Regions from separate parts of the Exiguobacterium sp. s160 genome, predicted to be linked through region 2. Evidence: riboswitches for the same ligand, from Rfam matches in the RefSeq annotation. Region 2 holds a riboswitch; each other region holds the start of a gene.
What was found. Region 2 has a riboswitch for thiamine pyrophosphate ahead of thiW (energy coupling factor transporter S component ThiW). Riboswitches for the same ligand answer to the same signal wherever they lie in the genome.
Positions count from the first base shown of each region.

Region 1: it holds a riboswitch for thiamine pyrophosphate, as region 2 does, so the genes downstream of both, thiT (energy-coupled thiamine transporter ThiT) here and thiW (energy coupling factor transporter S component ThiW) in region 2, are expected to answer to the same signal.
Region 3: it holds a riboswitch for thiamine pyrophosphate, as region 2 does, so the genes downstream of both, KNO86_RS02410 (Ykof family thiamine-binding protein) here and thiW (energy coupling factor transporter S component ThiW) in region 2, are expected to answer to the same signal.

Region 1 covers NZ_JACSKK010000001.1:64,424-74,952, reverse strand. Annotated here, with positions in the region: gene plsX (phosphate acyltransferase PlsX) at 1-528, opposite strand, end outside; gene fapR (transcription factor FapR) at 525-1,094, opposite strand; gene recG (ATP-dependent DNA helicase RecG) at 1,180-3,210, opposite strand; gene sdaAA (L-serine ammonia-lyase, iron-sulfur-dependent, subunit alpha) at 3,197-4,084, opposite strand; gene sdaAB (L-serine ammonia-lyase, iron-sulfur-dependent subunit beta) at 4,097-4,759, opposite strand; gene KNO86_RS00355 (DAK2 domain-containing protein) at 4,823-6,502, opposite strand; gene KNO86_RS00350 (Asp23/Gls24 family envelope stress response protein) at 6,525-6,887, opposite strand; gene rpmB (50S ribosomal protein L28) at 7,140-7,328, shown strand; gene KNO86_RS00340 (thiamine diphosphokinase) at 7,387-7,974, opposite strand; gene thiT (energy-coupled thiamine transporter ThiT) at 7,971-8,546, opposite strand; TPP riboswitch at 8,620-8,720, opposite strand; gene rpe (ribulose-phosphate 3-epimerase) at 8,741-9,397, opposite strand; gene rsgA (ribosome small subunit-dependent GTPase A) at 9,401-10,288, opposite strand; gene pknB (Stk1 family PASTA domain-containing Ser/Thr kinase) at 10,331-10,529, opposite strand, start outside.
Region 2 covers NZ_JACSKK010000002.1:455,756-466,284, reverse strand. Annotated here, with positions in the region: gene KNO86_RS08310 (LTA synthase family protein) at 1-1,539, opposite strand, end outside; gene KNO86_RS08305 (VOC family protein) at 1,628-2,026, opposite strand; gene KNO86_RS08300 (VOC family protein) at 2,026-2,448, opposite strand; gene KNO86_RS08295 (GNAT family N-acetyltransferase) at 2,567-3,043, shown strand; gene thiW (energy coupling factor transporter S component ThiW) at 3,072-3,557, opposite strand; TPP riboswitch at 3,624-3,723, opposite strand; gene KNO86_RS08285 (hypothetical protein) at 3,771-4,511, opposite strand; gene KNO86_RS08280 (hypothetical protein) at 4,585-5,277, opposite strand; gene KNO86_RS08275 (AAA family ATPase) at 5,371-6,291, shown strand; gene KNO86_RS08270 (DUF58 domain-containing protein) at 6,294-7,346, shown strand; gene KNO86_RS08265 (ribonuclease FAU-1 family protein) at 7,411-7,950, shown strand; gene KNO86_RS08260 (tetratricopeptide repeat protein) at 8,001-9,131, shown strand; gene KNO86_RS08255 (GNAT family N-acetyltransferase) at 9,143-9,574, shown strand; gene KNO86_RS08250 (MarR family winged helix-turn-helix transcriptional regulator) at 9,707-10,150, shown strand; gene KNO86_RS08245 (ring-cleaving dioxygenase) at 10,178-10,529, shown strand, end outside.
Region 3 covers NZ_JACSKK010000001.1:463,876-474,404, forward strand. Annotated here, with positions in the region: gene KNO86_RS02385 (lytic transglycosylase domain-containing protein) at 1-530, shown strand, start outside; gene KNO86_RS02390 (DUF1643 domain-containing protein) at 559-1,149, shown strand; gene KNO86_RS02395 (energy-coupling factor transporter transmembrane component T family protein) at 1,164-1,898, opposite strand; gene KNO86_RS02400 (ABC transporter ATP-binding protein) at 1,880-3,223, opposite strand; gene KNO86_RS02405 (ECF transporter S component) at 3,216-3,791, opposite strand; gene KNO86_RS02410 (Ykof family thiamine-binding protein) at 3,784-4,374, opposite strand; TPP riboswitch at 4,457-4,557, opposite strand; gene KNO86_RS02415 (GTP-binding protein) at 4,617-5,816, opposite strand; gene KNO86_RS02420 (hypothetical protein) at 5,928-6,194, opposite strand; gene KNO86_RS02425 (SMP-30/gluconolactonase/LRE family protein) at 6,207-7,088, opposite strand; gene KNO86_RS02430 (class I SAM-dependent methyltransferase) at 7,228-7,836, shown strand; gene rlmN (dual-specificity RNA methyltransferase RlmN) at 7,875-8,936, opposite strand; gene KNO86_RS02440 (amidase family protein) at 9,002-10,408, opposite strand; gene KNO86_RS02445 (hypothetical protein) at 10,522-10,529, shown strand, end outside.

The DNA of each region.
Region 1 (10,529 bases), on a different contig from region 2:
AAGGGCGACACGTGGTGTTTTGATGCCACGGACATGTTCTGCATACAGTGAACCCATGATCGCATAATCCACAAGATGTTCGGCTTTCGCATCCGGATTCGCTCCGACATCCAGCACGACGACACCGCTACCTGTATATGTAGGGAACGTCGGAGATAATGCCGGACGCTCGATTCCTGGGATCCGTCCGATGACGAAGAGAGACGCTGCCATCAAGGCGCCGGTGTTCCCGGCAGACACGAGAGCATCCGCTTTCCCCTCTTTGACAAGGTTTGCCGCTACGACGAGCGAGCTGTCCTTTTTGCGGCGGACCGCACGAACAGGCTCATCCTCACCTGTAATGATTTCACTTGCTGGAACGACCGTCACACGAGGATCGTCAAGTCCATAAGAGGCAATTTTCACCTCGTCACCGACTAGAAAGAGTTTCATCGGTTCATTCGGATATTGTTCGACGAACCGTTTCACACCTTCTACGATTGCTTTCGGTGCGTGATCGCCACCCATTGCATCAATTGCTAATTTCATGCTTGTTCCTCCTCACCACGTCGGTAAATCGTGAAGTCGCCTTCAAAAACGCGCTCCTCACCGACATAACTTTCGACCGTGACGTCTGTTCTCCCGTCCCCTCTTAGCTTCATCACACGAGCCTTGGCAACGACTCGCTCTCCAAGATGGACCTGGCGACTAAACCGGATCTCCGCTTTAGTGGTCAACGCCAATTCATCATTGATGAGCGCCACCGCTAACGAGTTGGCTTGCGCGAACAGGACGTGCCCACGTGCAATCTCATTGCGGCTAAAGACGTGTTCTTTTTCTATATCGAGGACAGAAATCGCAGAGTCATCGAGTTTCAAGTCAATCATATCACCGATGACCTCGCTCATTGAAAGCGATTTGACTTCATCGAGGTGCTCGGAAGCCACATGTTTGATTCGTTCCCTCACTTCTGGAATTTTTAATTCCATCCGGTCGAGTCGAATCGTCTGGATGCTGACGGAAAACTGTTTTGATAGTTCTTCGTCTTTGATGAACGGGTTGCGCTCAATCGTTTCTTGTAACAAGCGTTGCCGCTCTTTCTTAGGTACCCGCATTCAGTTCCCTCCTAAACTAATCGCTAAAGAACTTAATACCTGGTACTAATAGCAGTATATATTCTTTAGTCGTCATTTTCAAGTATTATTCTAACCTTTCCCCAACGAGAAGGTCGAGTTGTTTCAAATAGCCACGTAATCCTTCATATTGGGCGTCATGCCAAAAGGCGTCGCTTCCGAGAAGTTTCACGGCATCTTGCATCGCCACTTCCATCACTTTCAAGTCGAGAACGGGATCTGCGACCCGGAAGCTCGGAAGACCGCTTTGCGCGGTACCAAAGAAATCACCGGCACCACGTAACTCTAAATCTTTCTCTGCCAATACGAATCCATCGTTCGTCTCTGTCATCGTTTTCAGTCGTACTTTCCCGACATCTGACTTCGGGTCTCCAACGAGGATACAGAACGATTGATGGGTACCACGGCCGACGCGGCCACGTAGCTGGTGCAATTGCGCTAGCCCGAAACGCTCGGCGTCATGGATGATGATGAGTGAAGCGTTCGGAACGTTCACCCCGACTTCGACGACCGTCGTCGATACGAGAATTTGCGTCGCGTTGTCAGCAAATGACTTCATCACGTCGTCTTTTTCTGCGCTCGACAGCTTTCCGTGCATCAGCCCCACAGAATAGTTCGGAAACCGTTCTTTCAACAGTTCATACAAAGCCGTCGCACTTTCGACCTCGAGCGTATCCGACTCCTCGATGAGTGGTGCGATCACATATGCTTGACGGCCGAGAGACAATTCACGGTCGACCATCGAATGGACACGGTCGATTTGGTCTTGCTTCGCCCAATATGTTTCAATCGGTTTTCGGCCTTTCGGCATCTCATCGATTGTCGAGACGTCCATCTCTCCGAAAGCGCTGATGGCAAGTGTCCTCGGAATCGGGGTCGCGGTCATATATAAGACGTCCGCAAATTCCGCTTTATCGCGAAGTTTCTTTCGTTGTTCGACACCGAATCGATGTTGTTCATCCGTGATCGCCAAATGTAAGTTCGAAAACTCGACGGGTCCTTGAATGAGCGCATGTGTCCCCACGATGATGTCGACGTCTCCTGATTGAATTGCCGTTAGAAGCGCTTCTCGCGCCTTTCCTTTCACCGAGCTCGTCAAGAGGGCGATGGTGATGCCAAACGGTTCAAACAGTTCCTGCAAAGACGTCGCATGTTGTTCTGCTAAAATCTCGGTCGGCACCATCAACGCCCCTTGATACCCAGCCATGACGGTCGCATACAAGGCAATCGCGGCAACGACGGTCTTCCCGCTCCCGACATCCCCTTGTAGCAATCGATTCATCCGTTCTGGCTTCTCCAAATCGGATACGATTTCACGGATGACCCTTGTCTGGGCTCCCGTCAACGGAAATGCGAGTCGTTTGACGAACTCGTTCAATTGATGTTTATCGAGTTGAAGGGCCCGACCGTTTCCTGACCGCTCCATTTTCCGAAACGCCTGTAATTTCAATTGATACATGAGGCATTCTTCATAAACATAACTTCGTCTCGCCTGCTTATATGTCTCCACGGTATCTGGAAAGTGCATGCCGCGTAGCATATCCATCCGGTCCTCAAGTCGATACCTGGCCCGTATGGACGGTGGCACCCGCTCCGGAAGCTCGCCCACTTGTTCGAATGCTAACTTGACGATCCGACTAAAGTTCTTTTGCGTTAGACCCGCTCGTAATGAATAGATTGGTTGAAGTCCGCCTGACGGAGCACCGAACTCGAGGTCGGTCGCGCTGATCGTCATCCGATTCATGTCCCATTTCCCTTTGACCGTGACGGTCTCGCCGATTGCTAACTTTTCTTTATAAAATGCGCGGTTAAACATCGTCACTTGGACCGCATAACGTTCTTCTAACAATAATCTGAACTGAAGTCGATTCTTTCCTTTACTATAGTAGCGAACGAGCGGTTCTGCCTGGACCGTCCCACTCCACTTGACCAAGTCACCGTGAACGGCTGTCGTTACGGTCCCACTGTTATAATTCTCATAACGAAACGGGACGTGCTCTAGCACGTCCTCGATTCGAACAAGTCCCATCACTTCTAGTTTTTTGGCCATCTCTGGCCCGACACCTTTCAGAGTCGTCAGTCGTTCATTGTTTTGCATCTTCTTTCGCTCCAAATATATTTCGTTCGAGGCGACGAGCCGTCGGCGTATTCGCCAGTCCGCCTTTCGCCGTCTCTTTCAATGCGGTCGGCATCATTTGACCGACTTCATGCATCGCTGAAATGACTTCGTCACAAGGAATGCGTGATGTGATTCCCGCGAGGGCCATGTCCGCCGCGACAATGGCATTGGCACCACCCATGGCGTTTCGTTTCACACATGGGACTTCAACGAGCCCTGCCACCGGGTCACAGACGAGACCGAGCATGTTCTTAAGGGCGATTGCGAACGCCGTCGCCGACTGATCCGGTGTCCCGCCGGCTGCTTCGACGATGGCGGCTGCAGCCATTCCGGTCGCTGAACCGACCTCTGCCTGACAACCACCTGCCGCTCCCGAGATCGAGGCGTTGTTCGCCACCACGAAACCGAAAGCGCCTGACGTGAACAAGTAGCGAATCATCGCATCGCGGTCCATCTCGAGACGATCTTTCACAGCGAATAACGTTCCAGGTACGACGCCTGCACTCCCCGCAGTCGGTGTCGCACAAATCCGTCCCATCGCCGCATTTACTTCGTTCGTCCCGATGGCTTTTGACACGGCATCTAAAATGAGGTCTCCAGCCAGTGATTTGCCTGATTGGATATACTCTTGCATGAGTACGGCATCGTTCCCCGTCAATCCTGTCACCGATGTAACACCTTGAAGGGCGCGTTCAACCGCTTCTTCCATGACCTCGAGGTTTCGGTCCATCATCCCGATGATGTCCTCCCGGCTCGAGCGTCTGACGTGCATCTCTTGTTCGATCATGACTTCAGAAATCGTGATGCCTCGTTCTGTGGCAATCGTCACTAACTCTTCTACTGATTTAAACATCTCACATTCTCCTTATTCCCCAAAAATAGCTATCCGTTCGATTTGCGGTAACCGTTCCAGTTCTGCGATCACTTCAGCAGGAATCGTTTCATCAATCTCAATCGCCATCAAAGCTTGCATTCCTTTTTCGTGACGACTCACTTCCATATGCCCGATGTTCAATTGATGGTTTGCCAAAACGCCGGTCACTGCAGCGATGGCGCCGAATCGATCATGATGCAAGACGACGAGCGCAGGTCCTCCACCTGTCAATTTCAACGGGAACCCATTCAGTTCCGTGATCTCAATCGTTCCCCCACCGATTGAAATCCCGACGATTTCAAATGTCCCGAACTCATCTTCGAGTAAGACACGGGCTGTATTCGGATGATCCGTCAACAAGTCACTCGTCTCAAAGATGACCTCGATCCCTTTTTCACGAGCGATGTCTAACGCCTGTGGAATCCGCAAGTCAAACGTATCAAATCCCATGATTCCACCGACAATCGCGACATCCGTACCGTGACCCCGATACGTGTCCGCAAACGATCCGTAAAACGTGATGCGCGCGGTGCGGGGCGTTCGCCCGAATAACTTCCCGGCCATCAGCCCGATGCGTGCGGCACCGGCCGTATGCGAACTCGACGGCCCGACCATGACAGGACCAATAATGTCAAACACACTACGATATTTCACTTCATTTTCCCCCTTTCAAAAATCCCTACCTTCATTATACAGAAGGTAGGGACTTGAAACAGCTTATTCCACACTAAAAATATAAGAGTAAAGCGGTTGTTTGCCGTCGTGTACTTCAATCTCAATCTCATCATTTACAGATTCGATATATGACGTCAACGCTTCCACGTCTGATTCAGATGAGCCTTCACCTGTTAAGATCGTGATGATTTCATCGTCTGCTTCGACGAGTGCATCGACCAACTTTTTAGCCGCTTCGAGGCTTGACGTCGATGAAGAAACAATTTTCTTCTCTGCGATTGCCATATGCTCGTCTTTCTTGATTTCCACACCATCGATGCTCGTGTCACGAACAGCGTAAGTGACTTGACCAGACTTCACAGTCGCGGCAGCCACTTTCATCGCTTGTTCGTTCATCTCGACATCCGCCTCTGGGTTGAAGGCGATTGCCGCCGCAAGACCTTGTGGGACCGTCTTCGTCGGGATGACAGAGACGCCGCATGGTGCGACAGATGCCGCTTGCTCAGCAGCCATGATGATGTTCGAGTTGTTCGGGAAGATAAAGACATGTTCCGCATGTGCAGATTCAATCGCCTTAACGATATCTTCTGTCGATGGGTTCATCGTCTGACCGCCTTCGATGACATGTGCCGCTCCAAGCGAACGGAACAATTCACTGACGCCTTCACCCATTGCCACCGTTACGATTGCAAATGGTGCTTTTGGCTTCTCGGCTTGTTGAACACCGTGCTGATTTGCGCCGTGTTCTTCTTCGAGAATTGTCGAGTGCTGTTGACGCATGTTCTCGATTTTGACTGCAACGAGTTCACCGAAACGCTGACCTTTCGTGATGACCTCACCTGGAGTCTCGACGTGAACGTGAACTTTTAAGAGTTCTTCGTCCGCGACGACAAGGAGAGAATCCCCTAGTTCTGACAATTCGTTACGGAATGCGTCTTCATTGAACGGCGTATCCTTTAACTTATCGTCTTGGAAACGAACCATGATCTCCGTACAGTAGCCGAATTCGATGTCTTCTGTTGACATGAACCCTTGTGCCGCATGAGCATGATGTTCTGCCTCAATCAACGCATCCATGACAGGTGCATGTGGTTTCTCGAGTTCTTTTCCTTCAAGGCTTGCAAGGAATCCTTCGTAGATGACGAGAAGACCTTGACCGCCCGAGTCGACGACGCCGACTTCTTTTAATACCGGCAACAAGTCCGGTGTACGGTCTAACGATGCTTTCGCTTCTGCGATGACACGTTTCATAAATTCAGTGAAATCACTTGTCGACTCTGACGCAAGGAGCGCTTCGTCGGCCGCTTCACGAGCAACCGTCAAAATCGTTCCTTCAACCGGTTTCATAACCGCCTTGTATGCCGTGTCGACACCGCGCTTGAGCGCCTCTGCAAAATCAACCGTTGTCAGTTCCGCTTTGCCTTCAACCGCTTTACCGAATCCACGGAACAACTGACTTAAAATAACGCCTGAGTTTCCTCGTGCTCCCATAAGTAGTCCACGAGCAAACTTCGATGACACCTCTGCGATATCTGATGAGTTCATCGCTGCTACTTCTTTCGCACCCGACGTCATCGTCAAGTTCATGTTCGTTCCCGTATCTCCGTCTGGAACCGGGAAGACGTTAAGCGAATCCACATAATCTGCGTTTTGGCTCAAGTTGGCCGCTCCGTTCGCGATCATGTTTGAGAGCGCCAATCCATCTAAACGTTTTAAACCCACACCAAATCCTCCTCCGTTTTCGTCAGTCATTCGTCAGACGAACGCCTTGAACGAATATATTTACCGACGAAACGTTTAATCCTAAAGTTTCTCCAAGCGTATACTTCACTCGGCTCTGCACGTTGTATGCAACTTCAGATACTTTCGTTCCGTAGCTTACAATGATGTGCATGTCGATATGTACGTCTTCGTCTTCTTGACGTACGACGACACCACGTGCATAATTTTCACGTTTTAACAATTCAGCAATGCCGTCTTTCAATTGTGCTTGTGAAGCCATGCCGACCACACCGAAGCATTCCATCGCCGCACCACCTGCGAGTGTCGCGATGACGTCACTTGTGATGTCAATATTGCCATATGTTGTCTTCATTTCAATTGCCATATGGAGTAGCCTCCTTTATTCGGAATGATTCCTAATGTACATTCTACAATAAGTACCTAGTTATTAAAAGAACCTGCTCCAGAAACTCGGTCAATTAACGCGATAACCTCATTCATTATTCAAATCCTTGAGAGTAATGTCAAGTTTTTTTCTTGTCATGGTACGATTTTCTAGTTGCATCGGGAAAAAAGCCGTGCTAATATAAACGAGTGTCTATTAGGACGAACCCACATAAAAAAGGAGGGGAAACGCATGGCACGTAAATGCTACGTAACAGGTAAATCACCTAAATCAGGTAACAACCGTTCGCACGCACTCAACAAGACAAAACGTACTTGGGGTGTAAACGTACAAAAAGTTCGTATTCTCGTTGACGGTAAACCGAAACGCGTTTGGGTTTCAGCTCGCGCACTTAAATCAGGTCTCGTTGAACGCGTATAATACTTATACACGAACGAATAAATCCCAGCGGCATTCGCCGATGGGATTTTTTTTTTGCTTATTTTTTGATGATCATGACGAGAACCATTCCTTGATGGACCGTCAATCGGGCAGACGCTTCGGTCCATTCATTCGAAATCGTCAACGCCTCCCCACTCTTGACCTCATGATGGTCGAGTGGATATTTGACACCTTCAATCGAGATCGTGGCCGTCTTCCAAGGCATGAAGGAAAGATAGTGCCCGTCTCGCTTCATAATGACCTCGCTACCTGTTCTCACGAGATAAACCGTTTGACCTTCTCCGTGAAGAACCATCTCCGGATACGCTTCAAGTAAGCCGACGTTCGCAAACGTCATATCGATGCGTCCGCCTAAGCCACCATATACATCCATCCGTGTCGCCCCGCGTTCTCTCGCGAACGCTAGTGCAATCTCTAAGTCCGTCACGTCTTTCTCCGAAGGATAGCGTAGCGCCTCCTCAGGCGGTAGTCCTTTAAACGAATCAAAGTCCCCGACCACGACGTCTGGCATGATCTCTTCATCTAATAATCTTTGATATCCACCATCGACACCGATGACAAAATCGGCATCACGCGGTAAGTCCGGAATGGGTTCCGGACTCGCCGCGACGATCAATATATTCATTGACGGAGATCCCGTGTCGCCACACGCGTGAAACGTGGTGCTGTCGTGAAGAGGAGCACTAACACGATGGCTGAGATGACAAAGGATGGTGCCATATACGTAGCATTGTAGCCGAGTGAATAGGCGACGACCGGACCTTCTGCATATTCAGCAAAGAAGACAATTCCCGAGATGACGTGCGCCGCGTATCGTAACATCGAACCCAGGAGCGCCCCGAGTACTAAATATGTGGCAAGCGTCTTCGTCGCCCCGTTGCTCGCAGCTTGCTTCACACGCCCCGCGAACACCCCGGCCATTCCGACGAGACCATAAGCGACCGTATAGTCGAGCAGGAATTGTACAGGCGTGAAAATATAGGCACCGAACAAGAGTTGAAGTGTCCCGACGAGGGCACCTGTCGCGAGACCACCTTTTAATCCGTGGCGGAATGCCATCACAAAGATCGGGAGCATCGCTAAACTGATGGATCCCCCTTGTGGCAAACGGTATGGAATGAGCAAATCAAAAATGAGCCCGAGCGCTGCAAACAATGAAATTTCAATGAGCGCTTGTAATTTGAAACGTGATTTCATCTTTCTTCCTCCTTTATTTGGTTGAACGACAAAAAGCAGCATGACGTAAACGCCATGCTGCTTGGATTCGCAACGTGCATTTTCGCCACATCCCTACGTCCGTGTGAACGGAACAGGTTCAAAGGGTTAGCGTATGCCTCTCAGCCACATCATGTGACACCCCTTGCGACTCTATCTTGTTGTTCTATCGTCGATTATACACGAGATGCGCCACGAATGCTATCGATGGCTGCTTTATAATCTGATTGATTATAGATGGCTGATCCCGCAACAAGGACATCAGCCCCTGCGTCGATGCAATATTTTGCCGTTTCCGCGTTGACACCACCATCGATTTCAATCTCAAAATCAAGCTGACGGTCTTGGCGGAGCTGACTGAGTGCTGAAATTTTCGGTACGACCGATTCGATGAAGGCTTGTCCCCCGAACCCTGGGTTGACGGTCATGAGCAATACCATGTCGACGTCCGCAAGCACGTGCTCAATCGTCGAGAGCGGTGTATGCGGGTTCAAGACAACTCCGCATTTTGCGCCAGCCGCTTTGATTTGTTGCAAAACGCGATGCAAATGGTTCGTCGCTTCCACGTGAACGGTCACGATGTCCGCTCCCGCTTTCACGAAGTCTTCGACATAGCGTTCCGGTTGATCAATCATCAAATGCACATCGAGGACCATGTCTGATTTTTTACGCAAGCTTGTGAGGACCGGTAGACCAATCGAAATGTTCGGCACGAACTGTCCGTCCATGACGTCAAAATGGATATAGTCCGCTCCCGCTTCTTGGACGGCTTTCACTTCCGCCTCCAAATTGGCAAAGTCGGCCGCTAAAATAGATGGTGCAATTTTAATCATCTGTCAATACCTCCGTTTTCGATCGTTTAACTCCTCCATAAAGGTAACATAATTCTCGTACCTTGTTGAAGCGATTTCACCATTTTCAACGGCTTGTTTGATGGCACATCCCGGTTCATTCAGGTGAGCACATCCGCGGAACTTACAATCGTCATGGCGTTCGACGAAATCAGGGAAGCACCACCTGAGTTCATCTGCCTCAAGTTCCTGAGGAAACTCCAAGCTTGAAAATCCAGGTGTGTCGGCAACAAGACCATCCGCTAATTGAATCAACGTCACGTGACGCGTCGTATGCTTTCCTCGACCGAGTGATTTAGAGATTTCCCCTGTCGCCAACTCGAGCTCTGGCGCGACGGCGTTAAGTAACGAACTTTTTCCGACACCGGTCTGACCGGCGAAGACACTCGTCTTCTCTTTGAAAAGACCGCGCACTTCATCCACTCCGTGAGCATGCTCTGTCGATGTCTCAATCACGTCATACCCGATGGCGCGATAACGTGCAATCGCTTCTTGTATCGGCTCGACTTCATGTTCATCGAGCAAGTCCATCTTCGTCAAGACGATGATCGGATGAATTTGCTTTGACTCGATGAGTACGAGGAAACGATCGAGTAAATGATATGAAAACGCCGGTTCTTTTACTGAAAAGAGGAGGAACGCCTGATCGATATTAGCAATCGGCGGACGAACGAGGTGGTTTTGACGCTCTTCCACCTCTAAAATATAGCCGGTCCCATCTTCTTGATCTTGAATCACTACATCGTCGCCGACGACCGGTGAGATGTTGCGTTTTCGAAAGTTCCCTCTAGCCCGACAACGAATCTCTTGATTCGTCTCGGTCATCACATCGTAAAACCCGCCTTGAAGGCGAATGATTGTTCCTTTCATTATGACTACCTCCTTTAAAAAAGAGGTGACGACACCGTCACCTCTTTATTGTGCCTCTTCAGCTTGTGCATATGTGACTGAATCTGTTCGGACAATCTCACCATCGACTTCAATCGTCGCCGTCCCGACTTCGTCAGGGGCAATGACGAGCGTATACGAATACGTTGTCGTCTCTGTGATTTGATCACGAAGCACCTCAATCTCACCACGTGCGTCAACCGTACGAATCACGACTTCGACCGTC
Region 2 (10,529 bases):
AAGAATCGTCGGTGCGATATCGATTTGACCGCCACTTGCCTCCATGACTTCTCCTGTCATCAATCCAGGTGGTTTGATGAAGAGAGGGACAGCACGGTCAAGTTGGAATGCGTCAACCGTTGAGTCCACTTCTTCGATGGTAGCCATTTCTTCTCCAGGTGCCGTCAGACCGCTATCGTGGTCACCATACATGACGAGAAGCGTCTCATCCCACAGCCCATCTTGTTTCAATCGTTCGATGAACTGACCGACCGCCGCATCGACGAAATGAACGGTATGGTAATAGTTTTCGAGAAGCGGGTCCTCAATTTCCGACAGGTCCAATCGCTTCTCGTCCTCCGGAATGTCGTACGGTGTATGGCTCGTCAATGCGACTAAAAACGCATAAAACGGTTCATCCAACTCTTCCATGAATCCGACGGACGTATTCAAGAATTCCTGGTCGTTGAGTGCCATCCCGATGATGCCTTGGTCGGGGTAGTCTTTGTCGCTAAAGAAATGATTGAACCCGATGTTCTCATAAAAATCATCCCGATTCCAAAAGTCTTTACGGAAGGAGTGCATGGCTGCCGTATCGTAGCCTGCCTCGTTCAAGGACTGTGAGAGCGCGCTAAATTGATTTCCCGGGAAACGTGTGTACACCGAACCGGATTTGACAGGGTAGAGTGACGTGTTGACGATGAACTCCGCATCGGATGTCCGCCCCTCATGCGTCTGATGATACACGTTCGGGAAGTAAAGCATGTCACGTCGCAATCGATTTAAGTTCGGTGTCAATTCCTGTCCATTGATGCGTTGATCGATGACGGAAGTTTGGAACGATTCGAGTTGTAGCACGATGACGTTCGTATCCGGACTCGGGGCACTTAATTCCTGATAAGAGAGTGCTTGGATTTGAGAACGCTCCTCGTCTGTCAGGGCTTCGTTCCATCCCATGGCACGTTCGACGCCTCGGGCGACATCCATCGCGTGATAGCCCCAAAAACCGAGATGATAATATTCACGCATATTCGAGATTGGGTCGTCTGCGATCCATTTTTCCCCGCGCTGATAACTGAGGGTGAGTGGAATCGTGAAGAGAAGAAATCCGAGAGTGAAGCCGGCGAGCGCCAATCGTCTTCCGTTCCGCTTCGCTTCACGGACAGGATGCCGTTTGATGTAACGTAAAATTAAACCGTAAATGATGAGGTCGATGAAGAAGAACGCATCAATCGGGCGGATGAGCGTCAAGAAGCCACCCCCGACATCTCCCATCTGTCCGATATCAGACAGTAAGGCGACAGATAATAAGTCTTCAAAATAGCGATAGTACCAGACGTCCGAGACGAGTAGGGTACTATGCAGGAATAAAGAAACGTATAAAATCCATCGGCGGATCGGATAAGACACGGCAAGTGCCCAGCTCGTCAGGAGCAGAATCGTCGCCAAATTGATGAGGAAAAACGAGAAGTCGAACGCCGTCGCGGTCAACCAGCTAAAAAAGAAGAGCTTTACCAGGGAGAGTGACAAGTAGATCCAATAATCGAGATATTTGATCATGAACAACACATCCTTTTCATACCCATTCCCGATGAGGTGAGTGAGGGAAACGTGAAGATGTGTCCAACAAAAAAAGAGGCACGGGGCCTCAGTTAATCAGAAACGTATCGCGCAATTCGATGATGGTTCCTTCCGGTGCTTTTAGTTTACTTAAATGACCGTCGACGACGAAGTAGATGTTGCCACCGTGCTTCGGCAAGAACGTGACACCGAGCTGTTCGAGTCGAGCGACTTCCGCTTCGAGATCATCCACATAGAGGGCGAAATGGACGGGACCGGCCGCATGTTTCGAATAGTCTTGTAACGTTTCATCGACTTTGGCGGTCTGGAGCTCGATATAAAAATCCCCGAGTTTGAGCCAACTATTGAAGTCACGTGTGTGGAAGTTTGGCGATTCTTGGACGAGCTCAAAACCGAGCGCTTCGTAAAATGACTTTGATGCGGCATAATCTGGGGTTTGGATACAGATATGGTGAATTTGTTTCATTAAGACTTTCCTTTCGTTTGTAGGTCGTTCACGCGATTGCGGTGGAACGGGGAAGTCATATCTTCCGAGATAAGACTGATCGTATGGCCATCCGGGTCCACTACGTCAAAACAGGACATGCCTCCGAAATCGTGAAGCGGTGTCGCAATCAACCCTGCTTGTTCGAACGATTGATACGCGAACTGGATGTCTTCACAAATGACGTTGAAATAGACATGGGCTTGTCCTGACGCATCTTTGAACGTTGCGGCTTGCGGTGACGAGGTCTGGATCAATCCGAGCTGAGTCGAACCGTCTGGTAGACACAAACCGATGCCTCCTTCCCAGCGACCAATTTCTTGAGCATCAAAATAAGTGGTATACCAGTGTAGGGACCGTTCTACATCTGATACGGGAATGAAGATACTTCCGATTCGGAACATGTGATAACCTCCTTTTCTCTTATTAGTGTAGCGAATGCATGCTTTCGAAGATACGGGGGAAGAAACTTTTTACGGGAGAAAGCGTATGAAAGAGAGAGAAAATCAATGAGGTGAATGTATGAAAGTAAACGAAATCACGATTCAACCGGTTGATGCAGTCAATCGAGAGGCGGTCATCGCCCTGACAGTGGACGAGAAACAATCTCGATTCATCGAGACGAATGCCGAATCGCTTCAAGAGATGGTCGAGGATACGAAATACAATTGGCAGAGCTTTGCATTTTATGAAGGCGAGCGAGCGGTTGGCTTTATGATGGTCGGAGCGGAGAACCAGTCAGAACGTTACGTATGGCTCGACCGTTTCATGATTGATCAACACGAACAGGGGAAAGGCGTCGGGACGAAGTGTCTACGCATCGCAGTGGAATTTATCCAGACACAATACGATGTGAATGATATCATTCTGAGCCTCCATCAAGAGAATGAAGCCGCGAAACAATTTTATGCGAAGAACGGGTTTATCGACAGCGGCTTGATCGATGAATGGAACGGCGAAGCAATCTGGGTTTATCACACAAAAACCCGACCGTCATGAGTCGGTCGGATTCCTAAATCAAAATACGTTATTTGAGTATGCTCGGTCGCAACTGTTTGACACGCGACAAGACGAGCCAACCGAGAAGCGCGCCCGTCAAACTAGAGGCAAGGAACGCCGGGAAAAAGAAAAATGCACCGAACGTCGAACCCATCAACAGTTTTGCGTACGGGACGGCAATCAACGAAGCGATAACCCCAGTCCCGATGATTTCTCCGAGAGCGGCCGCATAGACGCGGTTCGTGCGTACGAAGAAAATGCCGGCAAGAAATGCACCAATCATGCCACCGGGGAATGCGAGCAGTGACCCCGTGCCAGTCATGACACGAATGAGCCCGGTCACGAAAGCGACGAGAACGGCTCCGATTGGGCCGACGGTAACTGCGGCAATCACGTTCACCATATGTTGAATCGGATAAGCGCGGGCGACACCTGTGGGAATCGAGATGAACATCGACCCGACGACGGCGATGGCGACGAGCATCGCCATCCAAGTGAGTTGTTGAATACGCATGAATAATCTCCTTTCAAAATAAAAACGCCACGTTTCCAGACGGAAAAATGGCGTGGATATACAGAGGCGTATCCCAAGCCACTTCCCTACGCTGGTATGAGCCAGATCAGGTTCGAAGGGTCCGGCAACATGCCGTCTCAGCCCGAAGGCTCCCCTAGTGGTCGTTTATTGATTTGAGTATAGCATAACTAAAATCGGAAAGAAGGGACGGAATTATCCCTCATTCTTGGCTAACAGGTCCTCATAGTCCTTCTCGCTCCAAAAGAGCGGTGAGATGGACTCGGGACCTTTTAAAATTTCTCCATCCTGGTCATATACGATGGCATACCCGCTCTCGACATCGAACACGAACAAGTCGGCAGTGACTTCGGTCACGCCATTCCCGGCAATAATCACATCGTCAATCGGCTCCCGCGCCAGTTCGACACCTGCTTCATCGAGTTCGACGAGGAGGGCTGACGTGTAGGCATGGCGGTCATAGACCGTTTGGAATTCATCCTGCGTGAGGACGACATCGGTAGGTGGGGCACTCGTTCCGAATTTTCGATTCTCTATCTCTTCGACATACTGAAGGAAAGATTCCTCTTGCCAAAAGAGTGGTGCGAGCGACTCGGAACCGTTGATCAACGTCCCGTCCTGACTGTCGAATACCGTGGCGTACGTCCCGTCATCAAGCTTGAACGGATAAATATCCGCATATGTGTGCTCGAGACCATTACCGGCGATGATGACGCGTTCAAACGTCTCGCGGAACGGTTCGATGCCTTGTTGCTCAAGCGCAGCGAGGAGCGGTTGTGTTTGTTCATATTGGTCATAGACGTCTTTAAAGTCTTCGCGCGTCCATTCAGTGATGGGTTCATCGGGTGATTCGATCGGGATCGGATTGTCTGCCACCGTATCCGTACAACCCGTCAGTAAAAGTGCACTTAATCCGAATATCGCCCATCGTCTCATGATTTCATCCCCTAAACTTACATTTTCCCCCATTTTATCATTCATGACGAAAAAGCAGAACCTGTGCACATTCTCACTCGGGGTGAGGGCGTGTTGTGTAGGAATCGAGTGTATTCTTAAAGTGGAGTGTGTCTTCTTCAGAAATCGTTACTCCTGAGGATGTGCCGTAGCGGACCGCATGATAAACGGACGGGTTCATCGGTAAATCGATGCGTTGGAACCACTCTTGCAGTGTCTCATGAGCACGCAATCGCTTGGCTGGTACGAGAGATTGGTTGAATGCGATCAGTGCATCGCGAATCGGGACGTTCGTGAACGCTGTGAGCGTCGAAACGGACGAAGCGTTTTCGTGTTGTAGCGATTCGACAAGCGGGTCTGTGTTTGAATCAACATGATCTCGTGCGCGAACCACACGTCGTTTCCGTTTTAGATAGATATAAAAGGACAGGCAACCGAGCGCAAGCAAAGCGACGAATAACCCGAGATTTCGTCGTGTGGATTCTCCAGATCCCGTGATTCCCTCAAAAAAGTTATGTTTTCCTTCTTGAGGATCCAATTCAAACGGGTAATCTGCTTTGGATTCACCAATTAAAATTCCATCATCTTCATCCGATAAGAGATCAGTCGGAGGACTATTATTTTCCTCGACCGGTATCGTTTCCGGGTTATAGAGCCACTCGAATACACTCGTCGCAATCACTATCATCGTGAACGTGCCAAGAAGTGTGGTGGCAATCAGGAGAAGAAACTTGTTCGTCCAGCGCAAGAAGACACCTCCTTTTGAATTTTCAGACTATTTGTTGTTTATCTTACCATAAAAAGGTAAAGTTTGATTAAGACAAAAAATGGAGGTCGTCATATGGGCATGGAGCAGGTCATCAAACAGTTGAACGAGGTGTATTTAGGCAAAGAGGATGTCGTACGCCTCTGTTGTACCGCGTTACTCGCGGAAGGACATATTTTGTTAGAAGATGTTCCGGGTACGGGGAAAACGTTACTTGTCAAAACGATTGCAGCTAGCTTCGACGGGGCATTTTCTCGGATTCAGTTCACGGCCGACTTGTTACCGTCTGACGTGATCGGTGCAGATTATTTCAACATGCAGACGCAGACGTTCGACCATCGACAAGGACCAATCTTTGCGAATATCGTCTTGATCGATGAAATTAACCGAGCGGTTCCACGGACGCAGTCTGCCTTGCTCGAGGCGATGGAAGAGCGGCAAGTCTCCATCGGGGGAGAGACATATCCGATGCAGAAACCATTTTTCGTCATCGCGACGCAAAACCCGATCGAATCGACCGGGACGTTCCCATTACCGGATGCCCAGCTCGATCGCTTCTTGATTTCAATTCCGGTCGGTTACCCTGATGTCGCGGAAGAACGGGAGCTCCTCTTGCAAGTCATGCGTCAAACACGGAAAACCGTGGAGGCGGTCGCGACGTTAGACAAGTTACGCTATGCCCAGGAGGAAGTGAAGCAAGTATCGATTCAAGATGACGTCCTCGATTATTTACTCGGGCTCGTCCATGCGACACGAGAACACCAATCTGTCGAGGTCGGTGTCAGTCCACGAGGAGCCATTGCGCTAATGCGGGCTTCTCAAAGTTACGCCTATCTCCACGATCGATTGTATGTCATTCCGGAAGATGTGAAAGCCGTGGCACCTTATGTATTGGCACATCGCCTGACGTTGACGCTTGAAGGAGGCATCAAATCAACGAAACAGGACATCATCCGTTACATCTTAGACACCGTTTCTGTTCCGGTCGAGGGTTGATGATGACGTTCTCGACACATAACGCTCTACAGAAACAATGGATCCCGGTCTACGGATTCGCCGGAGTGATTCTCGTATTCGTCCCGTACATGGAGATTTTCGGTTATGCGCTTTGTTTACTTTCGTGCATCGTCTGGTTCTTTGAACGGACGCGGAAACAGTTGGAACGAGCCCTTCGTCTTCATATACATACGCACGAGTCTCTTCTGTTCGTCGGGGATGAGACGGAAGTGCAGGTGATTTTAGATGGGAGTGAAACCCTCGAACGACTCGGGCTTCCGGTTCGCGTTCGTCTGAAATCCAATACAGCGCTCAGCTTTCCAGACCACGATCGCTCCCCGAATAGTTTAGATATGACGTTACGGACGGATCAGGCCCGTCACGTGCTTCGCGTTCAGGCCGAATTTCGGGGACCGGCTTATATCGAAGAGTGTGTACTCGCTGTGACGCTCCCGTTTCATCTCGGGACGTATCTTCTTGAGTGTCCCATCGAGAAACGATGGACGGTGTTGCCGTCCCTCACGTTACATCCACCGGTCGGCACGAAACGATTGGCACTCGGGGACCGTCCTTTGACCGCATCGCCTCTACGGAATCCACTTCAGGTGCTAGGTTCGAAGCCTTACGAAGGGGAACCGGTCAAGGAGATCGACTGGGTCGCGACGGCAAAACTTGGTCGGGTCCAGTCCAAAGTCTTTCAAAAGACATCCCTCGATACGTTCACGTTCGCAGTGGATTTGAGTGGGCCGTCCGGCTACACGCTTCATCATGACTTCGAGTCGATCATTAGCCAAGTCGCGTACGTGACGACCCGACTCTTAAAAGAAGAGTGTAAAGTCGAGCTGTTCATCAACCGTTTCAATGGTGAAGGGAAGATGGAGCATATCTCCCTTCAGGAAGGAGAACGAGGGACACGGATCATTCTCATGTTGCTGGCCGACCTTCATCCCGGAAACCGCTTCATCTCGACAGACGCGTTCGTCCGAATGGTTGAACGGAAACGTTTGAAACAAAGCCATCTCGTCTGGTTCAATCAGCATAACCTGTACGACTAACAAGGAACTTTCCTTCTTCTGGCGAACTGTATCATACAGAGATGACCGAAAGGGAGAGATCCATATGGCAAAACGGAAGTATGCGAATCGACGAGACTGGGAGCGAATTTTAAAGAACCGTTATGCGCAAGAACGCGTTCAGACGGAACAATTTTCAGGGGTGGTTGCCTTATTCCAAATCGATGAGGTTCGAGCGCCACTATATAAAAAACATAAAGGGGAAGAATTTATTGTGGCTGATGCCGGTTTTAGTTGGCTCCAATATTTCCCGGACAATGAACCGTTCGGTGTGACGGCGATGATCAATCCGGAAGGTGAAATCGTGCAGTGGTATATCGACCTCGTCGACCGGATCGGAGAAGAGGATGGCATCCCGTATATGGACGACTTGTTGCTCGATATTCTCGTGTTTCCGAATGGGGACATCGTCAAAAAGGATGAAGATGAGTTCGAAGAGGCGACCGAGAACGGCGAATTGACACCTGAACAAGTCGAGCGGGGATGGCGTGAGTTTGAAGCGACGCTCGAACGGATCAAACGTGGAGACTTCGTCTACTTTGATTTGGCAAAAGGACATTACGAACAGTTAAAACAAAAGCTATGAGTGGATTCACTCTCTCTGCTACAGTAAGAGCGTAGGAGGGGGAGTTTTTTATGAAAGAAATTGAAATCGAGACGTGGGCACGACGAAAACACTTTGAGTTTTTCAAAGCGTTTGACGCACCGCATGTTAACGTGACGGCGAACGTGGATGTGACAAATCTCTATACATATGCGAAAGCGAGCGATCAATCGTTCTTCAAACTCTTTTTATACGGTGCGGTGAAAGCGGCGAACGCGATTCCGGAATTGCGCTATCGGATCCGTGGTGAAGCGGTCGTCGAACACGAAGTGGTACACCCGTCGTTCACGGTCATGTTAGACGAAGATGTCTTCAACTTTTGTGCGGCCACGTTCAGTGAAGATTTACCGACGTTCTTACAGGAAGTGACGACGCGGATGGAGCAAGCTGCTGACGAAGTCGTGGTTGGGGATGACGAGCCCGACGACTTACTGTATATCACGAGTGTGCCATGGGTCACGTTCACAAGCATCATGCACCCGACGCATCAGCAACAACATGACAGCGTCCCGCGCATCGCCTGGGGCAAGTTTGAGCGTCAAGGAGAGCGTCTAAGGATGCCGTTATCCGTTCAAGCCCACCACGCACTCGTCGATGGGGTACATATCGGCAAGTATTACGAAGCGCTCCAAGCATGGTTAGACCAAGATTTCGCACAGGAGGTGACCGACGTGACAGAAGAAAATGAATTTAACCGAGCAGTACGTCTCCGTGAAGAGGGACAGCTCGAGCAGGCGAAGCAACTGTTCTTATCGCTCTTACGGAAGGATGAGAAGAATCCTAGACTTCATGCATACTGTGCATGGTGTTATGACTCGCTCGGTGAAGAACGTCAAGCGGTACCGCATTATGAGCGGGCCATCCGACTCGGGTTGACGGGAGAGGAGTTGGCCGAATCGTATCTTGGACTCGGCAGTACGTATCGGGCACTCGGTCGATACGCGGAAGCGGAACAGTTATTTGCAGAGGCAATCGAACATTTCCCGAATCATGGGGCGCTCAAAGTGTTTCAGGCGATGACCCACTATAACGTCGGCCGTCATGAAGAGGCGACGGGCGCGTTACTCGAGCTGCTTGCCAGTCCAAAACCGGATGAAAGCATCGCAAGGTACCGTCGTGCCATCGCGTTCTACGCACGGAATTTAAACGAAACGTATGAGTAAAGGAGAATGACATGATTTCATTACGTCCGATCGATGCACAAAATTGGTATACATGCTGTCACTTGGTACTGAGTGAACAACAGCAAACATACATGGAGCCGAATGCGATTTCGTTACTTCAAGCGATGTACGAACCGACGTTACGCCCACGCGCGATTTATGAGGAAGAGACGATGGTCGGCTTCCTCATGTACAATACGGAGCCGGAAGAGTTGGATGCATGGTGGATTTACCGAATCATGATCGACCACGCTCATCAAGGTAAAGGAATCGGCCGACACGCGACAGAGCTGATGCTTGAAGAAATCGGAGAGGGGAAATCAATCGTTGTCGGGTATCATCCTGAGAACGAGGCGGCCCATCACTTATACGAAAGCTTAGGATTCGTTGATGAAGGACATCGATTCGGTCGTGAGATGGCAGTGATTCGTCGAGGAGAATAAGGCGGGGGGAATCCCGTCTTATTTTTTTGAATCAAATCGATTGACGGCAAAATCATCACATGATATATTTATCTCGAATTAAAGATATTTGAATTTGAGTTAATGACTCTCTTGGACAAAGGAGGGAGACAGATGGAACCATCTGATGCATTAAAAACAATCACCGTGCTCTTGCGTGCCTCTCAGTCGTTACAGGACCTGGTGAAACAGGAAGTGGCGTCTTACGGGTTGAACGCGACCGAGTTTGCGGTTCTGGAGTTTTTATATCATAAAGGAGATCAACCGATTCAAGTCATCGGAAAGAAGATCCTCCTCTCGAGCGGGAGTATGACGTATGTCGTGGACCGGTTAGAAGAGAAAGGGTATCTCGTCCGAAAAGCTTGTCCGAGCGATCGCCGCATCACATATGCCGCGTTAACGAATGACGGAGAGCATTTGATGCAAGAAATTTTTCCAAAGCATACGGAGCATATGAATGCATTATTTGAAGGATTATCTCTGACAGAAACGATTGAACAGTTGAAACAAATTGGGAAGCGGGCAGAAGCCGCAAAAAATTTTAATCATGTATCTTGAAATCAAGATATAAAAGGAGAGAGAACGATGAACCACGTAAAAGGAATTCACCACGTCACGGCGATTACAAGTAGTGCCGAAAAAAACTATGACTTCTTCACCCATATTCTTGGAATGCGCTTAGTGAAGAAAACAGTCAACCAGGACGACATTCAAACGTATCACTTATTTTTTGCAGACGATAAAGGGAATGCCGGTACAGACATGACGTTCTTCGACTTCCCGGGTATCCCGAAAGGTAAGCACGGAACAAATGAAATCGCGAAGACGTCGTTCCGCGTGCCGACCGATGAAGCGTTGACGTATTGGGTCCGTCGCTTCGACCGTCTCGGTGTCGAACATGAAGGGATTCAAGAACAGTTTGGGAAAAAGACGCTCT
Region 3 (10,529 bases), on a different contig from region 2:
ACGCCGCGGAGGCATATGACGTGGATTGGCGTCTGCTTGCTGCTGTACATCGCGTCGAGACGATCTTCTCACACAGTTCTTCGATGCGCTCCTCTGTTGGCGCAATCGGACCATTTCAATTTATGCCTCGCACTTGGCTAGGTTGGGAATATGATACGGATGATCAAAAAGGCGATGTTCCAGAAGACGAAGTCGATCTGACAGATCTGGCTTTAATCGATCAATACGGAGGTCTCGGGCGTGACGGAAATGGCGATGGCAAGGCAGACCCGCATAGTCTTGTTGATTCTGCCCATACGGCGGCGTATTATTTAAGTGAACACGGCGGGAAAAAGACGGATTCAGTCACATCGATACGGAACGCCATCTTCGAGTACAATCGAAGTGAGCAGTATGTCACTGATGTCATGACATACTATGAGAATTATGAATCAAGTGTGACGGTCATCCCGGATGAGCGGGACACGTTTAGTCAACATGTCGCCTATTATACGATTCGATACGTCGAGTGGTTTAAGACACTCGGCTGATGTTTACATGAAAAAGTGAGGAATGGAAATGAATACGCATATAGAAGAAGTAACCATCCGCGTAAAATCGATTTTCAACGAAGACAAAACGAAACGTTATATGCGAACGTATGAGTTCACGGATGTCGAGGATGGAGTGATTTGTGCCGTCATCATCTATTCACCGCGTATGAGCGATGCCTTTTTATCAGGTACGACAACGCAACGTGCTTATATGTTGATGCAAAATCATTTGTCGCAACCGATTCGGGAGATGCGTGTCATCAGCCTCGTGCCAACACTTGCCATCAATGATAATCTTCCATATGTGGAATCGCAGCTCGACGAGACGAATTATCACTATGTCGAAGAGACGTTACAAGAGGTGGAGGCGAGCGGCGGGATGATCATCGTCGGTTGGGGTTCGCCTGGTCGATTGATGCACCATGCGACATCCTATAAATCGCTCTTTGCCGATTACGAGTCGAATATGTACTGTATCGGTACGACTGCTAAAGGCGAACCGCAACAGATTCGTATGGCCAACGAGAACACGGTACTCGAGGCGTTCAACAATGAATCGGTAAAACCAAAGTTTCGGATTGTGAAGGAAACGAAAAAGGAAGATGACTCCATGTGAGTCACCTTCCTTTTTTATATGCCCGCCCAGATGGCGATTCCAAATAACGTGAGTAATACACCTGACCAAACAAAATCACTTGATTTGACCTCAACCTTGTCATAAATCGTTCGTTTTCCACTCGTGAACCCTCTTGCTTCCATCGAAAAGGCGATGCGTTCGGCTCGACGGATTGAACCTGCAAGGAGTGGCAACAGTAATTTTGGAACGTGCCGAAGGCGTTCCCATTTCGTGTTGAGCGAAATTCCTCGCAACTGATGTGCATATTGGAGTTGCTGCAGCTCACGCTGCAACAAAGGGATGAAACGGAACCCGACCAGGGCACTATAGGCGATTGTCGGCGATAACTTCGCCTGTTGCATCAAACTCATGACGAATCGCTTTGAATCCGTTGTAAATATGAAAAGAAGGGAGAGGACCGTGAACGCCAAAACGCGAAGACTGAGGGCAACGGCGACACGTCTCTCTTCGATTGTGATGTCCTGACCGAGTATGGTCATCCACGACTCTCCCTCAAGATTTTTCCCAAACACGAGCGTCGTCCAAAACGTACCGATCGCCGTGATGAGAAATGGAATTAAGAACATTCCCCATCTCTTCCACGATACGTCTGTTGCCACCAGCTGAATCAGTAGCGTACCGACAATGATGACGAGCGGTGTCCAAGGATTGTAAAACAGTGCCAGACCGAACATGATGAACGTCAATGTCACAAACTTCACCGTCGGATTCATGTCATGGAGTGACATCGTTCTCCCCTCCCTTGCAATCGATAATCAAGGAGCATCTCTGTGTTCTGCCATAGTTCATCCCCGAACGGTCCCGAAAGTTCCCCATCCTTCATCAAATAGAACGTATTGGCGATATTGGCGAACGATAGGTCATGGGTTACGAACAGGATGGTCTGCCCTTGTTCCGCATGCCGCTTCATCAGCGCCTCGAGTGCATGGAGTGACGCTTCGTCCTGACCTGCAGTCGGTTCATCGAATGCAAGCAATTGCTTATTCGATAGCGACTGGATTCCAACTGCGAGCCTCCGTTTTTGACCATGGCTAAGGGATAACGGATGGAGGAATCTCTGATTATGAAGCTCCATGTCAGATATCACGGTCTCAATTGATGTTTCGTGACCAAACTGCAACTCTTGCTCAACGGAGTTCATAAAAAATAGATGTTCTGGTGATTGTGGCACGAGCCCGACCCGATGATCGTGTTCTGTTAAGCTTCTCAAAAATGTCGACTTCCCGCTCCCATTCGGACCGAGAACGGCAATCACTTCTCCTGACCGGACATGAAGTAACGTTTCCTTAAGCTGAAACGAATCACGTCTGACCTCTTTAACCTTGTAGCGTTGAATAGCTGAGAGTGACGCGTTCGACTTCACGAATGCAAAATCCTCGACCGGACGGAATGATTCATGCCTAACGATACACCCTCGCTCTAACTCAATATGCCAGTCAAAGTAATCTCCCCATAGATGAGGACGATGCTCGACGACAATGACATTCAGGTCTTTCATTTTGTCGAGCCATTTTACAAATTCTTGCGCGGTCACTGGGTCTAGATGCGTCAACGGTTCATCGAGCAGTAGCCACTGAGGCCTTCCGACTAAAGCGCAAGCAACAGCAATCCGCTGTTTCTGTCCGCCTGACAACGAATCAATTTTGCGGTTTCGATAATCACTCAACTGTAACGATTCGAGGATTTCCGTCACGCGTTGTTCGATGTCTGAGACAGGTGTCGACAAGTTCTCAAGTGTGAAGATCAGTTCTTCTTCCACCCGCTCCATGACAAATTGCGTATCCGGGTCTTGAAACACCGTTGCGACCTGCTGATTGATCTCGCCAGGTGCATAGTCGTCGTATGATCGTCCAAGTAGTTCGAGTCTACCATCAAGGATTCCGTCACAATTCTCCGGATAGAGACGGTTGAATAGCGCGAGAAGCGTCGATTTCCCGCTTCCGCTCGCCCCACTAAGAATCGTACGACCTTGACGGATTGAAACGGTCACGTCTTCAAGAATCGCCTCAGAACTCTCTGGGAATCGAAAATGAAGTGACTCTGTCTCAACCATGGACGTTCCCACTTCGTGAAATCGCATAACCGCGAAGTGATCCTGTCTTCAGCAATAGGTCACTGAGCAACTTCCCACCGATTCCAGCGATGACCATCCCACTGACGGCTCTCAGCCCGAACATCGTCGCCACATAGCCTGGCTCTAACATCGCGAACCCACTCATGAAATATGTATAGACGAAACTCGTGACAGCCGACCCAAATCCGGCAAGCATGAGTACCCATAGCTCATAACGTCTATAGCCCGTCATCGCAAAGACGGCTTCTGCCCCTAAACCTTGAACGATGCCGACCAAGATGATGCGTGGCCCAATGGCATTGCCAATCAACATCTCAATCGTTGCGGCCATCACTTCTGAGATGAATGCCGCCCCCGGTTTACGAATGATGTATGCGGAGATAATCGATACGATAAACCAGATGCCAAAGATCCACTCGTAGGCGATGGGACCGATCAACCCTGCCCACAAGTTACCGATATGAACGAACAATAAATAGACGACCGCGAAGACAACAGATAGTACGGAGACAAGGACGACTTCTTTCAATTTCCACGATTTAAGCATGTCGCCCTCCATGTGACGGACTATTTACGCTGAACGTCACCGTCATGACAACGTGTCGGTTCTTTTCGCGCGTCCGCTTAAAGGCCGCCTCGTAGTATGAGAACACGTCATCTAAGTTCCCATGGATGCCTGATGCATAATGCATCGACTCGTTATAGACACCAGCCTGTTTTGCTTGTTCGATTTCCTCATAGATAAGCTCCATGTAATCGTCAGCACCCATCGGATAGAGTGCGAACTGCGATGACACGTACTGGTCTCTTGATGCACCGTTTAATGGTTCGCTCGGAGCCTTGAGTACCTCATCTCCCGCCGAATCCCCTGGACAACCGACAGAGAACGTTCCGCTCATTGAGACATGCTTCCCTTCTTCCGAAGCAAGACTCAAGACCGTTCGAGCGACGTCAAACACATGCTCGACTTGTCCACGGATGACCGTCGACACGTCATCCGTATGTCTCCACACACCTGACAGATCCGTTCGTTTTAGTGCACCTTTGATTGTCCCGACAAAATCGTCTGTCATCGGGCTTAGTGTGAATCGAAACCCGACAATCGGACTCGTACCACATGATTCATTCATTCTATTTCCCCCTCTAAATGTGTTTGCATAAAAAAAGCCGCATTCATGAGAATGCAGCAACAAAATCTATACAAACTTGCATAGAGAAAGTGCCGCACTTCCTCACGCCAGTATTATCTGGATCGAGTTATAAGGGATCGGAGCCATGCTCTCATCTCAGCCGAAGCACCCCTAGTGCAGTCATTAATATGCGGTTACTTATGCAGTCACAGTATAGCGATGTTTTAATCTTTTGTAAACGGTCAATCTGAATATGTGACGAATTGACCTGTGCCCGGGAGCGGATCATGGAGCGTATCCCACGATGTTTCCATCTCCTCATCCGTCAACAAGCAAGCGTCAAGTGACCGCTCGACAGTCTCCCGGTCCATTCGTTGACCGATGAGGACCAATTCGTTCTGTCGGTCTCCGTACGGCTCGATGTAGTCTTCACGCAGTTCAGGTTCTGTTGCAAACATAGCCTCTCGTTCACTATCCGGAAGTGTCGCTAACCAACGACCCGCATGTTCGAGCGTTGATGCATACCCAGCCTGTGAAAACAGACAAGCGAGGTCGTTTCGTGTCGCAATCCATAAGAAACCTTTGGCACGAACGATTTCTTCAGGGTAATGTTCCATCCAATTCATCAAACGCTCAGGATGGAATGGTCGACGCCGACGGTAAACGAACGAACTGATGCCATACTCTTCCGTTTCCGGCGTATGTTCTTCCGACTCGAGTTCTTGAATCCAACCTGCAGCGCGCATCGCTTGGTCAAAATCGAACAACTGGACGTCTAGTAGGTCGTCTAACACCACATTCGAGTAGGTCGAGGTCAACAACCTTGCGCTCGGATTGAGCGTTTTCAGTAAGCCCTTCATCTCCTGCAGTTCTTCTTCAGATACCCTGTCCGCCTTGTTCAATACGATGATGTCCGCAAACTCGACTTGGTCGACGAGAAGGTCGACGACTTCACGTACGTCACCTGTATCGACGGCTTGTTGGCGTTCCATAAGCGATTCACCGGAATTGAAATCTTTGAAGAAGCGGTACGCATCGACGACAGTGACCATCGCATCGATATAGACACGGCTCGTCAAATCGATCCCGAGCGCGTCGTCGGCATACGTGAATGTCTGCGCAACGGGAATCGGCTCTGAAACCCCAGAAGACTCGATGATGATGCCATCGAGCTCGCGATCTTTCGTTAATTCATAGACGGCTGTCAACAAATCTTCTCGGAGCGTGCAACAGATGCATCCGTTCGAGAGCTCGACTAGCTTTTCATCGGTCCGGGAGAATCCTCCCTGCTCGATCAACTTTTCATCGATATTCAGTTCACTCATGTCGTTCACGATGACCGCATATTTCTTATGATCTCGGTTATGTAAGATGTGGTTAAGCAGCGTCGTCTTGCCGCTACCAAGATACCCCGAGAGTACTGTAATTGGAATACGTTTCATAATATATCCTCCATTTAAATCGTAATGATTACTTTTTATATAATGAAATGGTAACATCTTTTTGTCAACAAAAAAACACGTCCATCGACGTGTTTTTGAACGTGTGGGTATTTATTCTTCAAGTGCCCTTCTTTCGGCTTCCGAGCGCGGATAAGCGTTCGCCTGCCATTCAGCCCGATAAATCGAGTCGAGTTGAGTCAATCCGACCTCGTCCTCATCTTTGTCTGAATCGACGCTCGGCACCTCATCCCACTTCGGGTCGAGGTAAGAATGGTCTTCTTCACGCGCTCGGTTTTCTTGTAACTTTTGAATCCCCATCTTAACTGCTGCTGCAACTGCCAACCCAATACCTGCTCGAACCAACAGTCGTTTCACCATCGTATTTCCTCCTCAGCGACCGAAACGATACAATGGCATCCCTTTCACTTCTGTGTCGACGATAAATACTGATCCCGCATCCGGATATTCGGAAAGCGCCTCCTCATCCATTCCTTCGCGAGCCGTCGTGATGGCTAATCGATTAAGCCCATCCCCGATAAAGGCGCATGAGGTGACATTCGGTGCAGGAACATGCACTTCCAATAATTTTTTACCTGTCGACGGGTCCCAACGTGACACTCTTCCACCAGCATAATGTGCAACCCATAGACAGCCTTCAGAGTCGGACGTCATCCCGTCAGGAAAGCCCTCTTCCTCTGAAAAATCAATTACGACCTCTCCGTTCGAGAGCGTTCCTGACTTCAAATCAAAATCATATTTCCGAATTTTTTCAGTCGGTGTATCGATATGGTAAAAAACGGAATGGTCAGGAGACCATGTCAACCCGTTCGAAAGTGTCAATTCATCCATGAGTGATGTCGTCGTTCCATCTCGATCGACTCGATACAATGTCGCTTGGTTTTCTTCATCCTCAAGATGGAGCGTACCTGCGAAAATACGACCATATGGATCGGCTTTCCCGTCGTTGAAACGTAATCGACCATCAGGGTCATCCAGCTCGACAATCTTATTTAGATCTCGATTAATTTCATCCCATTCATAGATTCCATCTTTCAATCCAAGGACGACACCGTCCGTAACTTTTGGTATGACAAAACCGACCTGTTTTCCGACCTCGAATGAAGAAATCTCGTCTTCTCGCTCGTCATACCACCATAACGTATGACCCTCGATATCTACCCAATAAAAACGCTTTAACTCAGCATCCCAACAAGGACCTTCACCAAGCGTATTTCGTACCCGAATCCATAACGACGCATCTACTCTCTCCATTACTTAGCCTCCACTCTATCCATTAGTTCAGAAATCTATTCCCTTCTCCCATCTGGACTATGCATGAATTCGGAAAATCGTGATGGATTTTCACCGTCACTGGTTCGATTTGCTATAGTGAAAGAAAAGTAGAGAGGAAGTGAATGTCTTGTCTAAATGGGATGAACGATTTAGCTCGGAGGATTATGTGTATGGGACAGAGCCGAACGAGTTTTTACAAGAATGGATCACCTCTCATCAGATCGAAGGAAAACGTGTATTGGCCATCGCTGAGGGGGAAGGTCGAAACGCAGTCTGGCTCGCCACGCTCGGCTTCGACGTCGAGATGTGGGACACTTCGAAAGTGGGACTCGAAAAAGCGAAGCGCTTGGCGACTTCACGAAACGTCTCCCTTCAGACGAAACAGATTGACTTGAATGAAGCGGTCTGGTCGCAAGATACGTATGACCTAGTCATCTGTATCTTCGGCCACTTTCCACCACAAGTCAGAGAAAAGGTGCTCGCCGGTATTCAAAAAACACTACGACCTGGTGGCGTATTTCTGACTGAAGTGTACTCTACAAATCAACTCGCTTACGGGACAGGCGGACCAAAAGACGTCTCACTTCTGTACACCGAAGAGATGTTCCACCAACTAGAGGACGATTTCATACCTATTCTTTTGCACGAGATGGTCGTTTGGCGAGAAGAAGGAACACTGCATCACGGCGAATCAGCTGTGATTCAATATGTCGGACAAAAACGATAAGCGAATGGCCTCCCCGAAAATTCGGAGAGGCCATTTGATTACTTCGCGCCTTCGACGTTCATATGCTTACTGCGGAGCTGACCGCAAGCTGCATCGATATCTGTCCCATGTTCGAGACGGACACCTGTGTTGACACCACGCTTTTTCAAGATATCATAAAACGCCATGATATCTTCCGGTGTGCTTCGCTCATATTGGATATGCTCGTTGACAGGATTATATGGAATCAAGTTGATGTAAGACTTGTCCTTGATGTCTTCAATCAAGTCCGCGAGTTCTTCCGCATGTTCCGGTAAATCGTTCACTTTCGAGAGCAAGATATACTCGAATGTGATCCGCTTATTCGTCTTCTCGACGTAATAGCGAATCGACGGCATGAGTTTATCAAGCGGGAACGCCCGGTTGATTTTCATGATACGTGTGCGTAATTCATCGTTTGGCGCATGCAGAGAGAGCGCCAAGTTGATGCGTAAATCGAGGTCAGCAAACTTATAAATCTTGTCCGCAAGACCACTCGTCGACACGTTGATTTTACGTGGAGCGATTGCAAGACCACGCTCATCTTTGACGACGCGCAAGAAGTCGACCAAGTTATCGAAGTTATCGAACGGTTCACCGATTCCCATAACGACGATATGACTGACGCGGTCCCCTTCTCCTTCTCCATCGAGGAAATGTTGGACAGTCATGATTTGCTCGACGACCTCACCAGCCGTCAAATCACGTGTCTTTTTCAACAAGCCGCTCGCACAGAAGCTGCAGCCGATGTTACAACCGACCTGTGTCGTCACACAGACCGAGCGACCATATTTATGACGCATGAGCACCGTCTCGATATAGTGACCATCATGCAATTTAAGTAAAAATTTGACCGTCCCATCGCCCGCTTCTTGTTTGACGAACAGTTCTTGTGTCGAGATGACGTATTTCTCAGTTAAGTAATCGCGTACTTCGTCACGGACGTTCAGCGCGTCCATCGATTTGACTCGATCGATGTAGAGCGAGTCCCAGACTTGACGTGCGTGGAAGGCACCGTATCCTGCTTCCGTGCACTCGTTTGTGAGCTGATCGAACGTCAACCCGTATATAGATGATTTCATTCTAACCTGTCCTTTCTCTAATCCGCATACGTACCATTGTAGCGGACGTCAGAGACGGGTGCAACTTACGAATAATCTGGAGGCGTCGGTCGTGTGATGAACTGTTCGAACGCATAAGCGACACGAATCAAATCTCTTTCCGCAAAGCTCGTTCCCGTGAACGATAGACCGAACGGGGCCCCGCTCTCTTTTCGTTTATAAGGGACCGTGATTGTCGGGTGTCCTGCTTTCGCAGCCATGTCATAGTTCATGTCATGTGGCAGGACGATTGCGTCCAGTTTTTGCCCTTTTAATAGCTCATCCATTCCGTCCACTTTTGCGAGATGAACATCATCAATCCGACGGTCGAGATAACTAGCTTCGACAAGACGCCCTGAACGTGCATCTGACTGTTCAAAGATGGTCTGCCCGTGCGGAATCGATTCGGGGTGGTCCGCGTTCCATTCAATTAAGTCTGAAAGCGTCTTAAATGGAACAGTTGTGTTCGCAAGATACGCCTCAATCCCAAGCTTGAATTCATCAAACAAAATATCTGCCTGTTCTAATGCTGTATGCTTTGGTAACGTGATCTCGACGAGTTCAACCTCGGCTTGACGCAGCAATCGAAGTGCCTGTTCATACAAACCGACCTCTTCGTCTGAAATATTTGGCTTGATAAATCCGACACGCATCCCGACCGCTTGACGGACATCGAGACATGTCACATAAGGCGGTCCGACTGGAGTTTCCCATGTCGCAGGATCAGCCGAATCTTCACCACACATTGTCTGTAACGCAACGACCGCATCACGAAGGGTACGCGCCATCGGTCCAGCCGTATCCTGAGAACGTGAGATCGGAATGATTCCTGAACGACTGATCAAGCCGACGGTCGGCTTGATTCCGACGATACTATTATGCACACTCGGGTGTACAATCGAGCCGCTCGTCTCAGATCCAACGGCAAGTAGTGTCAAGTTCGCCGCAACCGCCGAAGCCGATCCAGAACTCGATCCCCCGACATCTAATTGGTCGCCATAAGGGTTCTTCGTTTGTCCGCCAACAGCACTCCAACCGTTCGGCATATCTTCCGTTAAAAAGTTCGCCCACTCGGACAGGTTCGCTTTTCCAAGAATGATGGCCCCGTCATCCCGTAATCGTTTCACGAGCTCGGCATCTCGACCTGCAAAATGATGTCGCATGGCGGCGGCACCTGCTGTCGTACGCATCAGACCGGCTGTCTCGATATTGTCCTTAATTAAGACGGGGATGCCGAGGAGCGGTTTGCGTACTCCTTTTTTATAGGCCCGGTCTGCCGCCTCTGCCTCGAACAGGGCGTCCGGATTTACCTGGATGACGGCATGAAGTCGCTCATTATATGCAGCAATCCTTCTAAGATAATACGCAGTTATGTCTCGTGCCGTGAATTGTCCTTCTTTATACCCACGATGTGCACGTTCAATCGTCAGTTCATGTAATTGGATTTCTTCCATCCTACATTCCTCCTTTATCTCTCCCACTTTATTCGTGCTCTATGCCTGATTTCCTTTTCGTATCGCCAAGTCGATGTGTTCTTGTTACACTTAAGAAAAAACAGGAGGTTCCTATGACACG